DNA from 3 places in the Micromonospora carbonacea subsp. aurantiaca genome. Region 2 is predicted to be linked to each of the others. Evidence: riboswitches for the same ligand, from Rfam matches in the RefSeq annotation. Region 2 holds a riboswitch; each other region holds the start of a gene.
The links. A riboswitch is a leader RNA that binds a small molecule or an ion and turns the genes downstream of it on or off. The one in region 2 is predicted to bind cyclic di-AMP.

Region 1 (2,192 bases), 5.7 Mb from region 2:
GGCGACCCGCCCGAGGTGACCACCGGCCCGATGCTCGTGGTGGCGGTGCTGGGCCTGCTCGCCAACGTCGCCGCGTTCGCCCTGCTGCGCAGCGGGGCGAAGGAGAGCATCAACATGCGCGGGGCGTACCTGGAGGTGCTGGGCGACCTGCTCGGGTCGGTCGGCGTGATCGGCGCGGCGGTGCTGATCATGGCGACCGGCTGGTGGTGGGCGGACCCGGCGGTGGCCGTCGCGATCGGCGTGTTCATCCTGCCCCGCACCTGGCGGCTCGGGCGGGCCGCGGTGCGCATCCTGGTGCAGGCCGCGCCGGAGCACCTCCAGGTGACCGCCGTGCACGACCGGCTGGCCGCCGTGCCCGGCGTGGTCGAGGTGCACGACCTGCACGTCTGGACGCTGACCTCCGGCATGGAGGTCGCCTCGGCCCACCTGACCATGGCGCCCGGCGCGGAGGTCGGCGCGGTGCTGACCGCCGCCCGCACCGCCCTGCACGAGGACTTCCACATCGAGCACGCCACGTTGCAGGTCGAGCCCGGAGCGGCCCGCGACGGCTGCGGCCCGGCCGGCTGGTGAGACCGGAATCCATCAATTTTTGCGACATTCGCGGCCGAATGGCCGACTTGACAGGTTTCATCCGCGTACCCTCCGTCACGGAGGCAGCGCTGGCCCCATATGCACCGGTAGGCTCAGCCCCGGCCACCGCCGGGCGGCGCCCTCCGGCGCCTGTGGTGGCCGCCGCCTAATCGCCCGTGGGCGAGCCGGGGAACCATGTGTGTGGGGTGCATCCGCTCCAGCGGTAGGGATCTTCCGTCCCGAACCCGTCAGCTAACCCGGTCGGCGGCTGACGGAAGGACACGCACATGCCAGTAGTGGCACCTGTAGGAAGGATCGCCGCCCGGGTGGCGGCGGCGCTGGCGCTGACGCTCGCCGTCGGCCTCGGGGTCGCGCCGGTGACGCCGGCCGGGGCCGCGCCGCCGGTCGGCCTGCTCGCCGCGCCCGGCGACGACGAGGAGGGCGGCACGCCCGCCCTGCGCGCCCAGCTCGAGGCGGCCAGCAAGGGCTACCTGGAGGCCAAGACCGCCCTCGACCGCTCGGTGAAGCGGCAGCAGCAGCTCGGCGGCCAGCTCAAGACGGTCGAGGCCGAGCTGGTCACCCGGGGCGCCAAGGTCGGCGAGATCGCCGGGGTGGCGTACAAGAAGGGCCGGCTCACCGCCGCCTCGGTGCTGCTCGACAGCAGCTCCCCCGAGGGGTTCCTCGACCGGGCCGCCGCGCTCGACACGATCGCCGCGAACGAGGACCGGGCGCTGCGCGAGCTGCTGACCACCCGGGACGAGGCGACGAAGACCCGGCAGGCCCTCGACGGCGAGATCCGCGAGCAGCGCAAGCAGGTCGCGCTGATGGGCAAGCGCAAGGAGCAGGCCGAACGGGCCCTCACCGTGGCCAACGACAAGGCCAGCAGCAGCGGCGGCGGGTCCAGCCCGGGCGGCACCTCCAGCGCGAACGCCACCCCCGCGAAGCGCAACTCCGACGGCTCCTGGCCGGCGGAGTCGTGCAGCGTCAACGACCCCACCCCGGCCAACGGCTGCATCACCCCGCGCACCCTGCACGCGCTCAACCAGGCCAAGGCCGCCGGCTTCACCCGGTACGTCTCCTGCTACCGCCCCGGCGGCTCCGGCGAGCACCCGAAGGGCCGGGCCTGCGACTTCGCCGCGCAGAAGGGCGGCTTCGGCGGCGTGGCCAGCGGCGGGGACCGCACCTACGGCAACAACCTGGCGGCGTACTTCGTGCGCAACGCCGACCGGCTCGCCGTGCTCTACGTGATCTGGTTCAAGCAGATCTGGCTGCCCAGCAGCGGCTGGAAGGCGTACAGCGGCGGAAACGGCGACCCGTCCAGCGACCACACGAACCACGTGCACCTGTCGGTGATCTGAGCCACGCGCCCCGGCGGCCCTCCCCCACGGGGGCGGGTCGCCGGGCGCTACGCCGCCCGGCCGAGCACCTCGCCGAGCCGGCGGGCCAGCCCGAGGTGCGCCGAGCGGGCCTGCCGGAAGGCGTAGCCGAACAGCGGCGTCGGCGCGGCCAGTGTGATCTCCACGTCGACGCGGAGGAGGCCGTCCGGCTCGTCGCGCAGCCGGGTGTGGTTACGCACCGTCGTGGCCGGCCGCTGCCGGGCCACCGTGACGATCTCGTCGTCG
Region 2 (2,192 bases):
CTGGCCGCGCCCGCGTACGCCGAGCCGTCGGTCGACGAGATCGAGGCGCAGATCGACAAGCAGTGGGAGCAGCTCGAGCCCACCATCGAGCAGTACAACAAGGTCCGCGCCCAGCTCAAGGTGAACCGCGAGAAGGCGGCGGAGGTGCAGAAGAAGATCGAGCCGCTGGCGCTCGAGACAGAGCTGGCCATGAACCGCGTCGGCGACCTCGCCTCCCGCTACTACATCTCCGGCCCGTCGCAGGACATCGGCGCACTGCTGGTCAGCACCAAGCCGGGCACCCTCGCCGAGCAGCTGACCATCCTGGACCGGCTGGCCGCGCAGGAGCGCAAGCAGGTCGAGGGCGTGCTCGCCGTCCGGGCGAAGTACGACACCGAGAAGCAGAAGCTCGACACGCTCATCGCCTCCCAGGAGAAGCAGACCAAGGAACTGGCGGCGAAGAAGACCAAGATCAACGGTGAGATCAAGCGGCTCCAGGCGTCGATGCCGAAGACCGTCGTCTCCACCGAGGGCTGCCCGACGGTCACCGGCGTGGTCAGCGCGGCCGCCCGCACCGCCATCAAGACCGCCTGCGCCCAGGTCGGCGACCCGTACGTCTGGGGCGCCACCGGCCCGAACTCGTTCGACTGCTCCGGCCTGACCCAGTTCGCCTACCAGGCCGCCGGGATCCACCTGACCCACTTCACCGGCGCCCAGTGGAACGAGGGCCGTGCCATCCCGCGTTCCGAGGCCCGCCCCGGTGACCTGGTGTTCTTCTTCAGCGACCTGCACCACGTCGGCCTCTACATCGGCAACGACAAGATGGTGCACGCGCCCCGGGCCGGCAAGCCGGTCAACGTGAGCAGCATCAACACCATGCCGGTGGCCGGCTTCCGCCGACCCGGCTGACCCGGCCCGGCCACCGCGAAGGCCGCGCCGCGCAGCACCGCCCGAAGGCCCCCGGTCACCCGACCGGGGGCCTTCGCCGTGCGGCGGACATCGACGCCGACGAGGGGTCTGTACGGAGTGTCACGGCCGGTCGGGTTGCGGATCGACGGCGATCGTCTCTACTCTGGCCAATTGTCGGCCGGTAGCTGCACCGCCCAGCCGGGCGGTGACGGTGCGACACCGCCGAGTCGCCTCCGGGCGAGCCGGGGACCCAGGTACGCCGGGGTGAATCCGCAGCGGCGCTGCGGTAGGGCGCTCTCCCTTCCCGCCCGAACCCGTCAGCTAACCCGGTAGGCGGTAGAGGAAGAAGGAGAACGGAGCCCGGTGGCACACCATGCTCCGCGGCGCCCGTCACGCCGGTCGGCCGACGCCGACCGGACGCCGGCCGCGCCGCGTCCCCGCTGGTCACGCTGCACCACCGTCCTCGCCGCACTGGTCGGCGTCGCCGTCGTCCTGACCGGCGCACCGACCGTGGCCCACGCCGACCCCTCGGTCGCCGAGATCGAGCGGCAGATCGACGAGGACTGGAACAAGCTCGAACCGATCATCGAGCGGCACAACGCCACCCGCCAGGACCTCGCCGCCAAGCGCAAGCAGGCCGACGCGCTCGCCGCGCAGATCGGGCCGCTCCAGCGCCAGGTGGACGAGGCGCTGAAGAAGGTCGGCGGCCTCGCCGCCGAGGCGTACAAGGGCGACAACCTGTCGGTGGTCAACGCCCTGCTCGGCAGCCGCACGCCCAGTCAGATGATGGGGCAGCTGGAGCTGCTCGACCGGTTCGCCCAGCGCCAGCAGCACGACGTCCAGGCGGTCGTCGACCTCCGTGACGAGCTGGCCGCGAAGAAGCGGCCCCTCGACGAGATGGTCGTCCAGCTCACCCGCACCGAGGCCCAGCTCGCCGCGAAGAAGAAGCAGATCAACGCCGAGATCGACCGCCTGCAGAAGCTGCGGCTGAAGGTGTACGGCAACGGAGGCGGCGGCCCGCTGAAGCCCGCCCCCTGCCCGGCGTCCTACCCGGGTGGCGGCGCGGGGACGGCGGTGAAGTTCGCCTGCGCCCAGATCGGCAAGCCCTACGTCTGGGGCGCGGAGGGCCCGAACTCGTACGACTGCTCGGGGCTGATGCTGGCCTCGTGGGCGAAGGCCGGCGTCTCGCTGCCGCACAACGCGGCCCAGCAGCGGTCGGTGACCGCCCGCGTCAGCCGCGCCGACCTGCGCCCCGGCGACCTGGTCTTCTACTACTCCGACCTGCACCACGTCGGCATGTACGT
Region 3 (2,192 bases), 560 kb from region 2:
CGCCTACAACATCGCCGAGCACCAGCGTGGCGCCCCGCTGATCTGGCTGGCGGTGGTGTTCGCGCTGGCGATCGTCGCGTTCGGCCGTTGGCGGGGGGTGGCCGCCCTCGCCGGGCTCGCCGCCACCTTCGCCATCCTGCTGACCTTCGTGCTGCCCGGCATCGGCGCGGGCGGGTCGCCGCTGCCGATCGCCGTCGTCGGCTCCGCGCTGATCATGTTCGTGGTGCTGTACCTCACCCACGGGGTCACCGCGCAGACGTCGGTGGCGGTCCTCGGCACCCTGGGCAGCCTGGTTCTCACCGGCCTGCTGGGCACGCTGGCCACGGCCGCCACCCACCTCACCGGGTACGGCAGCGAGGACGCCACCACCCTGTCGATGTTCCGGGGCGACGTGGACCTGCACGGCCTGCTCCTGGCCGGCATCATCATCGGGTCGCTCGGGGTGCTCGACGACGTCACCGTGACCCAGGCGGCCACCGTCACCGAGCTGGCGCACGCCAACCCGGGGCTGTCCCGGTTGCAGCTCTACCGGGCGGCCACCCGCGTCGGCCGGGCGCACATCGCCTCGACGGTCAACACGATCGTGCTGGCGTACGCGGGTGCGTCGCTGCCGCTGCTGCTCCTGCTCACCGCCGACTCCCGCCCCGTGACCGAGATCCTGACCAGCGAGTTCCTCGCCCAGGAGATCGTCCGCAGCGCGGTCGCCACGCTGGGCCTGATCGCCGCCGTGCCGCTCACCACCGGGCTGGCCGCCGTGGTCACGGCGGCAGGACGCACGGCGGCGGCGGGACCCACGGCGGGGCAGGGGGCCGCGCCCCGGACCCGCCCGGCGGGCGGCGGGGACGTGCCGGCGGCGCGTACCCACGGGGGCGGGCGGCGGACCGCGGACCGCGATCTCGCGCTGGAGGCGCTCGGCGGCGGCCGGGCGGCCGAGGGGTTCCCCGACGACCACGCCCCCACCCACCCCCCGGCCGGACGGCCGCACCGAGAAGGAGGCACGGAGACCGCATGGTGACACTGCGCAGCGTGACCGGCGGCGGCATCCGCCCTGAGAAGCGCATCACTGATTACCGACGGCGATTACGAAATGACGCTTTTAGTCGGCATCCGGACGTAGCTCCCCGCATGTGCTCTCGGGTAACCTCGCTGCCGGTCACCGCCGAAGGCGCGAAGCGGCGCCTGCGGTGCCGCCGCCCAATCGCCGCGAGGCGAGCCGGGGAACCAGGTGCCCGGGGTGAATCCGCGCGAGCGGTAGGGGCCGCTTCCGCCCCGAACCCGTCAGCTAACCCGGTCGGCGGTCGATGGAAGGGAACACTGTGACGGCACCCCTGCACCGCTGGTTGACACCCGTGGTGGCCGTGCTCGCTGCCCTGGCGGTCGTCGCCGGGCCGGCCGCCCCGGCGCTCGCCCTGCCCGCCGCCGCCCCCCAGCCCTCGGGGCACGAGGAGGACGACGAGCCCCAGCTCATCACCGACGTGATCGAGGCGACGAACCGGGACTACGTCCAGGCCAAGTCGAAGCTCGAAAAGTCCAAGAAGCGCCAGGCCCAGCTCGCCGACGAGGTGCGGAAGGCCCAGGAGGAGCTGGACGCGCTCGCGCCGCAGGTCGGCGAGATGGCCGCGCAGTCGTACCGGACCGGGCGGGTCGGCGCGATGGCGATGCTGCTGGAGAGCAACAGCCCGGACTCGTTCGTCAAGCGCGCCTCCGCCCTCGACGAGCTGAACATGGTCAACGCCAACAAGCTGGCCGAGGTCAGCGCGGCGAAGAACCGCGCCGAGCAGGCCAAGCTCGCGCTCGACGCCGAGGTGCGCGAGCAGCAGAAGCAGGCGTCGGTCATGGCGAAGAAGAAGCACGACGCCGAGAAGGCGCTCGCGCTGGTCGGCGGCAAGGGCTTCACCGGCGGCCTGGTCAACGCCACGTCCCCGGTCGCGCGGATCGCGCCGGGCCGGACGTCGGACGGCACCTGGCGGCCGGAGTCGTGCAGCGAGAACGACCCCACCACCTCCGGCTGCGTGACACCCCGCACGCTGCACGCCTACAAGGAGGTCAAGCGGGCCGGCTTCAACCGGTTCGTGGGCTGCTACCGGCCGGGCGGGCCGTGGGAGCACCCCAAGGGCCGGGCCTGCGACTGGTCGCTCCAGAACAGCGGCTTCTCCCCCTGGCACAACAACGACACCCGGATGTACGGCAAC

Region 1: another riboswitch for cyclic di-AMP. It lies ahead of HDA31_RS05940 (coiled-coil domain-containing protein); the one in region 2 lies ahead of HDA31_RS29455 (C40 family peptidase).
Region 3: another riboswitch for cyclic di-AMP. It lies ahead of HDA31_RS26810 (coiled-coil domain-containing protein); the one in region 2 lies ahead of HDA31_RS29455 (C40 family peptidase).

Annotation. Positions count from the first base shown of each region.
Region 1 covers NZ_JACHMZ010000001.1:1,307,434-1,309,625, reverse strand. Annotated here, with positions in the region: gene HDA31_RS05945 (cation diffusion facilitator family transporter) at 1-570, shown strand, start outside; cyclic di-AMP (ydaO/yuaA leader) riboswitch at 724-853, shown strand; gene HDA31_RS05940 (coiled-coil domain-containing protein) at 858-1,928, shown strand; gene HDA31_RS05935 (SRPBCC family protein) at 1,976-2,192, opposite strand, start outside.
Region 2 covers NZ_JACHMZ010000001.1:7,000,988-7,003,179, reverse strand. Annotated here, with positions in the region: gene HDA31_RS29460 (C40 family peptidase) at 1-888, shown strand, start outside; cyclic di-AMP (ydaO/yuaA leader) riboswitch at 1,099-1,239, shown strand; gene HDA31_RS29455 (C40 family peptidase) at 1,252-2,192, shown strand, end outside.
Region 3 covers NZ_JACHMZ010000001.1:6,440,546-6,442,737, forward strand. Annotated here, with positions in the region: gene HDA31_RS26805 (YibE/F family protein) at 1-1,015, shown strand, start outside; cyclic di-AMP (ydaO/yuaA leader) riboswitch at 1,182-1,312, shown strand; gene HDA31_RS26810 (coiled-coil domain-containing protein) at 1,317-2,192, shown strand, end outside.